Regions from separate parts of the Caldalkalibacillus horti genome, predicted to be linked through region 1. Evidence: riboswitches for the same ligand, from Rfam matches in the RefSeq annotation. Region 1 holds a riboswitch; the other holds the start of a gene.
What was found. Region 1 has a riboswitch for S-adenosylmethionine ahead of J2S11_RS05625 (sugar ABC transporter substrate-binding protein). Riboswitches for the same ligand answer to the same signal wherever they lie in the genome.
Positions count from the first base shown of each region.

Region 2: linked by a shared signal. The riboswitch ahead of J2S11_RS01705 (methionine ABC transporter ATP-binding protein) and the one ahead of J2S11_RS05625 (sugar ABC transporter substrate-binding protein) in region 1 are both predicted to bind S-adenosylmethionine.

Region 1 is NZ_JAUSTY010000004.1:104,888-109,092, reverse strand. It holds gene J2S11_RS05630 (sugar ABC transporter ATP-binding protein) at 1-827, opposite strand, end outside; gene J2S11_RS05625 (sugar ABC transporter substrate-binding protein) at 829-1,920, opposite strand; SAM riboswitch class I at 2,015-2,145, opposite strand; gene J2S11_RS05620 (IclR family transcriptional regulator) at 2,324-3,064, opposite strand; gene J2S11_RS05615 (hypothetical protein) at 3,299-3,727, opposite strand.
Region 2 is NZ_JAUSTY010000001.1:365,134-369,338, reverse strand. It holds gene sigI (RNA polymerase sigma-I factor) at 1-34, shown strand, start outside; gene J2S11_RS01710 (anti-sigma factor domain-containing protein) at 31-1,641, shown strand; SAM riboswitch class I at 1,701-1,813, shown strand; gene J2S11_RS01705 (methionine ABC transporter ATP-binding protein) at 2,135-3,151, shown strand; gene J2S11_RS01700 (methionine ABC transporter permease) at 3,148-3,825, shown strand; gene J2S11_RS01695 (MetQ/NlpA family ABC transporter substrate-binding protein) at 3,968-4,205, shown strand, end outside.

The sequences.
Region 1 (4,205 bases):
TTTATCTTCTTCACTCGACCACCATCAGCTAACCCTTGTGCCTCAAATAAGCGTTTCCCAATACTAACAGATGACTTAGGGAACTCCTCTACTAAAGCTTGACCTAGCATAGCCTCAATCACGTGATTCATTGAGGTTTCTGACTTTGATTCTGAAGATACGTTTTGTCCATCCCTGAGAACGGTGATTCTGTCACTAAGCTCAAACACCTCGGCTAAACGATGTGAAATAAAAACGACTCCCACCCCACTATCCTTTAACTGACGCATAATCCTGTATAAGTTCTCTGATTCAGTCACACTTAAAGGAGCTGTTGGTTCATCTAAAATAACAAACTTAGCCTCTTGGGCTAATGCACGTGCTACAAGGACAAGCTGTTTATCGGAAAGTGAAAGCTCTGATATGTTTGCCTTTACCGAAATACTTGCTCCGACCCTGTTAAGGAGTTCCTCCGCCCTACTATATAGATCCTTCCAAGCTACAAAGAAGGAACTTTTTAGATTAGCATAATCGTCAATAAAGATGTTTTCTGCTACTGATAAAGTAGGGATTAAAGCCGTATCCACCTCCTGATACACCGTATGAATTCCTAATTCCTTAGCTTCCTGTGGTGAAGAAATGGATACCTCATGACCGTCCAGTATAATCTCTCCATCATCAAGGCTATATGCTCCAGAAAGGATTTTAATCAAGGTACTTTTTCCCGCTCCATTTGCTCCTAACAGGGCATGAATTTCTCCACCTACCAGTGTGAGGTCCACCTGTTTTAAAACCTGCACGCCAGAGAAATTCTTGATGATCTTGTTCATTTGAAGAAGGTGAGACATATTACTCACCCTTCACTTGTTCTTCTAGCTCTTTCATCCAATCCTCATACACATCATCACTTTGTCCCCATTCTTCTACATGCTCTTGCAGGTTACTCATGGTCACAGGCTCTTCAGGAAGGTCATCCCTTGTTACCATAACTGGCTTGAGGATATGGCGATCTGGGGTATCTGAGTCTCCGTTAAGCTTTTTATACAACAGACGTGCTTGGATTCGACCGATATCGGAAGGATCAACGGCCGCTGACGCTACCCACGGATTGTTCGGGTCCTGAATCATTTGTAGATCTTCATCACTTAAATCAATTCCGTACACTTTAATTTCATCTCTACCCGCTTGTTGAATAGCACGGCTTGCTCCTTTGGCAAATTCATCCCACGCTGCCCATACAGCTGTAATATCTCCCTTATTAGGATATTGTCTTAGAATAGCCTCCATCTGTGACTGTGTATCAAGAGCTGTATTTGATGTTGCTGAACCAAAAGCTGCTAGCTCTGTTACATCTGGATACTTTTCTTGGAATTCTTCATAGGCTACCTGACGACGCTCCATAGGGGCGAAGCCTGCCACCCAAATTTTTACGATATTAGCATCTGTCCCATTGTCCTCAACTAGCTTCTCTAGTGTCTGCTCAGCAAGTAGTAGATCACCTTGTTCAACTAGCGTCACACCCTCAATATCTATAGCTGCATCAAAGACTACCACCGGGATATTCGCTTCAAGTGCTTTTCTGATACCCGGATCTAGCGCTTCTGGTGTTCCATGGTCAATTAAGATACCATCGAATTGTTGAGTGATCGCTGAATCTAAATGGGAAGCCATCCGAGCTAAATCTTCCTCAGCGTTGAACACCTGTAGCTCTCCACCAAATTTCTCCACCTGATCCCTAACTCCATCAATATATTGTGCAGAGAAGGTACCGATGTTAAGCTGCATAATTAAAGCAATCCTTTTTCCTTGAAGTCCATTTTCTGCTTCTCCACCTGACTGATCTCCTGTTCCACCTGTAGCCCCTTGACCACATGCACCTAAAAATACACTAAGTAGCAAAACCCATGCTATGGCTATGAAGCTTGATTTTCTTCCTCTGATTTTCACTGTTCTCTCCCCCAATTATGATTGTTTTGTTAAGAAAAAAAGCCTCTTTCTATAAAAAGAAAGAGGCTTCTGACAACATGGACTCGGCCTCTTATCTTTCAACCACATCTTTTGTGATTGTAGGAGTTAGCACCGTATCAAATATGAATGATAGCATTCGATAAATGGTCGGTTGCCGGGCGTCATCGGGCCAGTCCCTCAGCCTGCTCTGGATAAGAGTAGTTATTATTTTGTTTTCAGTTCAATTCTACTTTAACGTAGTAATATGCAAATGCATTAAACTACGTTAATAATTGAATATACTATACAACTCAGAATTTTATTCGTCAATACTTTATTTTTTGATCTTCTCCTATTTTCATGCACATAGAAAATCAATAAAGGGCGCGTCTTCCCACTATTTAACCATACTCCCCATACGCGAAGCAAAGTTAAGGACAATAGGAGCAAACTCTTTCATTTTCTCCATGGTAAGTCTTCCAACTGGGCCAGAAATAGCTAATGCAGCAACTAGCTGACCCGCACCATTCCGTATCGGAGCAGCAATGGCTGATGTTCCTACTTCTCTTTCCTCAATGCTTGTAGCATACCCTGTTTGCTGGATATGAAGCAATTGAAGCATAAATTCCTCCTTATCCTTAGAGGAACTCCAGTTGAGCTCATTAAGAATCATTTTCTGAGTCTCTGGATCTGCATAGGCAACTAAAATTTTACTTGATGCTCCTACAGATAAAGGAAGCCTTGACCCAATTGGGGCCACCCTCCGAATCGTTTGCTTACTTTCAACGGCCTGAACCCTTACTCTTTCTTTCCCGTCTCTCACATATAAGCTGATCGTTTCATCAAGTACGTCTCTCAAGCGCTCCATCTCAGGCAGGAGCATAACCGCAGGGTCATCCACTCTTGATAAATGTGCGGACAGCTCCCACAGTCTAAATCCTAATCTATACTTCTCATTCTCAGCGTTTCGTTGTAGAAAGCCTTTACGTTCAAGGGATGCTAATAAACGAAAAACTGTGCTTTTATTCAGCCCTACCCGCTGTGATATCTCTGTTAGGCTCAGCTCTGTTTTATCTGTAAAACATAGTAGTATATCCAATGCTCTTTCAACAGAGCGTACTGCCGTTTGTTCTCCCATACTGGAACCACCTTCATCAGTCTTAATAAATGGATTCATCTGGTATTATCATGTTGTTAGTCTGCTAGTTTCTATTATGTGAATGGAACGATAATTTGTTCCACTAAGTAAAACACATGATTGTGCTTCTTAAAATTATAACCTTCTATTTGGAAATGTAAATACAAGAAAAGAGCATTTGAATAATGAACTGTTGTTATTATAAAGATCTACAGGACTTAGACTTCTTCTTAATTAATCTGGTATACCACCACCAAATTGCTGAATGACCTCTCCATTTGATAAAGCCTGTAGTGAGAAAGGATCAAGCCTATCATAAGCAACATAAAAGAAAAACCTATACCGTTCGGTTTCAATCAAAGCTACATTCTTATCAGTCCACTCCTTTTTTTCCAGCTTTATCTGATCAACCTTTGAATTTGCAATCATTCCATAGTAAAAGGAGGTATGCTTGTTTTCATGATCGTTTGTTATACTTGATGCGCCTAAAATAACACCATCATTATTAGATAAATCCATAGCTGCTCCCCCAATAAATCCTGGCTCTCCATCCCAATGAACAAGCTTCCAGTTCCCTAACCAGTCTTTTTCCAACTTACTAATATGAAAAGAATGATTCATTTCAAAGAAAGTAACCCATTCACCATAAGATTGATCTATCAAATATACCTCCTCAATAGGGGCTGAATACAAATTCTGGGAAAATACATCATCCTCGCTTGGAGGCTGACTATGTCTGTAGACAAGTATCAAAATGATCGCTATTACAAAGAATAGCCCGTAGGCTAAATAACTCTTTTTTAACATGAACTCACCTCAGATTTTCATCCTCTTTACATGAAAACAAACCTATTGTATCTAAATTATGGATAGAATAGGTTATATTTGTAAAGTATATATCACTATCAGTACGTATACCACCATCTTATTCAAGCTTCATACTTGATTCCATAATAACCGATTTTTTTCCTAAAAAGATGATCTTACTATGTACGAGAGGTGCTTTTTACGATATAATTATATCAGTAGAGGAAACGTAGTTTCACCCTATGAAACAGGTGTTTTTTGTACTAGGTCATTTTAATATATTCGTGGGCAGTTTGTAGATAAGAAAAATAAGATTTCCGCTAATTGCTAGGGA
Region 2 (4,205 bases), on a different contig from region 1:
GGAAGAACTTGACAGAAGGGAGGGACAGCAGTGAGTAAAGGGGTCATTCTTGAAATAGACAATGAACAAGCTATTGTCCTCACGAATGAAGGCGAATTTAGAGCGGTTAATATTCAAAATCAGCAAGGATGTCGGGTTGGTGATGAAGTACCCATACCCCATGTTCATATCGTTGAAAAAGTAAAACCACGTAAAAGCAGAAAAAGCTTTAGGGCCCCCTTGATTGTAGCGGCCTCATTTCTTTTTGTTTTTGTCTCTGTTTTTGCTTTTGGTGCATTATTCCAAGAAGACGAAGCCATTGCTTTTGTAAGCTTGGATATCAACCCTAGTGTTGAAATTAGTATTGATCGTGATTTTAATGTTTTGAGCATTACTGGTTGGAATCAGGAAGGGTTAAAATTAATAGATTATCTTGATGATGAACTAGGAAAGCACCTCGATTACGTAGCATTTGATATTATCAAGGCGGCTAAAAATCTAGGTTATTTAAATGGGAATCATGATATTTTATTATCCACTACTTTCCTAAGTGAATCGACTCAGAAGCAGTTTGATATGGGGCTAGATAAAATTTATGATGGGCTAGAGGATAAGGTGCTAGACCAGGCTTTTCATGAGCATGAAACAGGAAGTCAGGAAGAGAATCAGGTACCCTTAACCGTTTCGAACAGAGGCGGGACTATCATAGAGCAGGATGAAGACCCATCTATATCCATTCATCGTATGGTTACCACCTACGACGATCGTGAAGAAGCTTTAAAACATGGTATCTCACCTGCAAGATATGTTATATACTTAGCTGCACTAGAGCAAGGACTTGAGCTTGAGATCGGTGAACTCAAGGAGATGGCTATTTCTCAGATTGCTCAGAGAGTAGGTGGTCTCGAACTGGCTATTGGAAATAGCTTCTTTGAGAACATATATAGAAGGAATCTGCCAGAAGAGCCAACTCTGCCAGAAGAGTCCGAGGAAGAAGTGGAATGGGCTCTAGAGGAAGAGGAAGAACTAGAGGAAGCCATCGTTGATGCTACTGAACCGGAAAAGCCACCGGTCGTTGAACCACCAACAGTTGTGCCACCTGCGCCTAGCAATCCGAGTCCTAATCAAGGCAATCAGGATAATGACAAGGATAAAGGAAAAGACAAAGACAATGACAAAGGTAGTAAGGAATTAGCTACCAATAAGCCTGATGACATTGACAAAGGCGAGGATGAGGAAAAAGAGACAGCAACAGATCGTCCTGATAAAGATTCTAAGAATCTACAGACAAACGGTAAAAAGGATGATCAAGACAAAGAAGAGAAGGATAAAGATTCGAAGGAAGATAAAGACGAGAAAAAGGACAGCGATACGAAATTTGCTAATGACAGAGACTCCAACGATCAAGGTCAAGATGAAGATTCAAGAGGCACAGTGAGAGATGATCGTAATAAGGATAGAGGTACGGCAAATGATCCACCTGGTAATGATACAGGTATCGCAGATGACAAAATAACAGATGATGGTATTGATCGAAATGTACCTGATAAAAATATTAATAACAAAGAGCTAGATAAAGGGATAAAAGACGATAATAAACAAAATATACAGGATCATTTTTTTAACAATGATCATCGTCAACAAGCAAAACAGGATATTTAATATTTACAAATTTTCTTTCCTGTGGTAATATCAATACACAATTGAATTGAACGTAAAAACTCTTATCAAGAGTGGTGGAGGGACTGGCCCTATGAAACCCGGCAACCGCCGATCCAACTGGAATCGGAAAGGTGCCAAATCCTGCGAAGATGATGTCTTCGAAAGATGAGTGGATGAGAACGTTAATCTTATCCTTCGGCTTTTGAAGCTGAGGGATTTTTTGTTTTTTCTTAAACCTAAGAGAAGCTATTGGTAATGGTGTATGCTCATTTTATTCTTTCTTTTCTTAGATTAAACACATAAGGCAGTTACCAAGATAGAATTGGTAAGCTGCTAGGATTTCCTGATGTTTATACCCTTAGTAAACATATTGGAAAAATTAGAATAATACACATTAGGAGTTTAACTATGCGTCATACTCCTTTGTACGAAGTGCAGAGTATGAGAGGGAAATGAATCTGACATACTCTTTAACAGGAAGCAGGTGAGACAAATGATTGAAATTAAAGGTGTTGCAAAGCTATTTAAATCAGGTCAAAAAAAGATTAAGGCTGTTGATCAGGTAAGCCTTAACGTTGAGAAGGGTGAAATTTTTGGCGTTATTGGATACAGCGGGGCAGGGAAAAGCACATTAATCAGAATGATTAATCAGCTTGAACGTCAGACAGAGGGAGAAATTTGGATAGATGGAGTTCCTATCAGTCGTTTATCGTCTAGAGATCTGCGAGTTAAAAGGCAGAAGATAGGGATGATCTTTCAGCATTTTAATCTCCTTTGGTCACGAACCGTTTTTGATAATATCGCATTACCATTAGAGGTTGCTAATGTTCCTAAGTCGGTTAGGCAGGAGCGTGTGCACGAGCTTATTCGTTTAGTTGGCCTAGAGGGTAAAGAACAGCAATACCCTTCTCAGCTTAGTGGAGGTCAAAAGCAGCGTGTAGGGATTGCTAGAGCGCTAGCCAATCAACCCACTGTTTTACTTTGTGATGAAGCTACGTCCGCCTTGGATCCAAAAACAACAGATTCCATTCTTGAATTGCTAAAGGATATTAACCAGAAGCTAGGGCTAACGATTATCCTAATTACTCATGAGATGCATGTCATTCAAAAGATATGTGACCGTGTAGCTGTTATGGAGGAGGGAAGGGTAGTCGAGCTTGGTCAGGTTCTTCAGGTCTTTAAAGAGCCTAAGCAGCAAATCACAAAGGATTTTGTCAAACAGATTACTGAATCAAGTGAAGCCTTGGAGGCTCAAGCGGAATGGAATATTGCAGAAGGAAAGGTTGTGCAGTGTCACTTCTTAGTACAGACTTCCGGGCAGCCCATTCTTTCAAAATTAATAAGAAGCTGTGATGTTGATGTGAATGTCGTTCAAGGAAAGATAAATAAATTGAAGGATTCCTCATACGGTACGCTGTTTTTACATCTGACAGGTTCTGAGGCTGAGATCAATAGGGCGATTCAATTTCTTCAGGAGCAGCAGGTAGAAGTGGAAGTGTTAGTAGGATGATGAATTGGTTAGAGCAGGTTTTACCGAATGTGTATTGGGATACGATTTGGGAAGGAGTTGTAGAAACCCTCTATATGACGGGTGTATCGCTTCTTTTTACAGCTCTATTGGGTATTCCTTTAGGAATTTTGCTTTATATGACGGCTAAGGGGAACCCTTGGGAAAGCCAGATTTTTTATAAATCAGCAGGATTTGTGGTTAATGTCCTACGATCTATCCCTTTTATTATTCTAATTATTATCCTGATGCCCTATGTGCGCATTATTATAGGAAGTGGAATTGGGACATCAGCAGCGATTCCCGCTCTAGTTGTTTCTTCTGCTCCCTTTTACGCACGATTAGTGGAGATAGGGCTTCGAGAAATTCCAAAAGGGGTTGTCGAGGCGGCTAAAGCGATGGGTGCTAGCAATCTAAAGATCATTTATAAAGTTTTACTTCCTGAATCCTTGCCTGCTATTGTCTCAGGTCTTACGGTAACTGGAATTGCACTTATAGGCTATACGGCTATGGCAGGGGTCATTGGTGCAGGAGGATTAGGGTATATCGCTTATCGTTATGGGTTCCAAGGTAATAATTTGGAGATAACTCTTGTAGCTACCGTAATCATTGTGATTCTTGTGCAGCTCATTCAATCGGTAGGAGATCTTATTGTCAAGCAGATAGATAAGCGCTAAGCAAGCAATGAGGTTTTTATACTTTCAGAATTTATAAGCTCAAAGGTAGATAGTATAAGATAAACTAAGGCTTTTGCCAAAACTTGGCGATAAGCCAAGTTTTTCTAATATAATTAATTCAGATAAAAGAGGAGTAGGTCAGATGTTAAAAAGAAAAGGATTTATATTATTAGCACTACTACTAATTGTTTCATTAGTTGCAGTAGCTTGTGGTCAAGGTGAGGAATCAGCACCAAATGAGGAGCAGAATCAAGGAGAAACTCCGTCAGAAGGTACGGAGGAGAACACGAATGAAACAGAAACTCAGGTGCTTAAGGTTGGAGCTACAGCTGTTCCACATGCTGAAATTTTAGAAGAAGTGGTTGCTCCATTATTAGAAG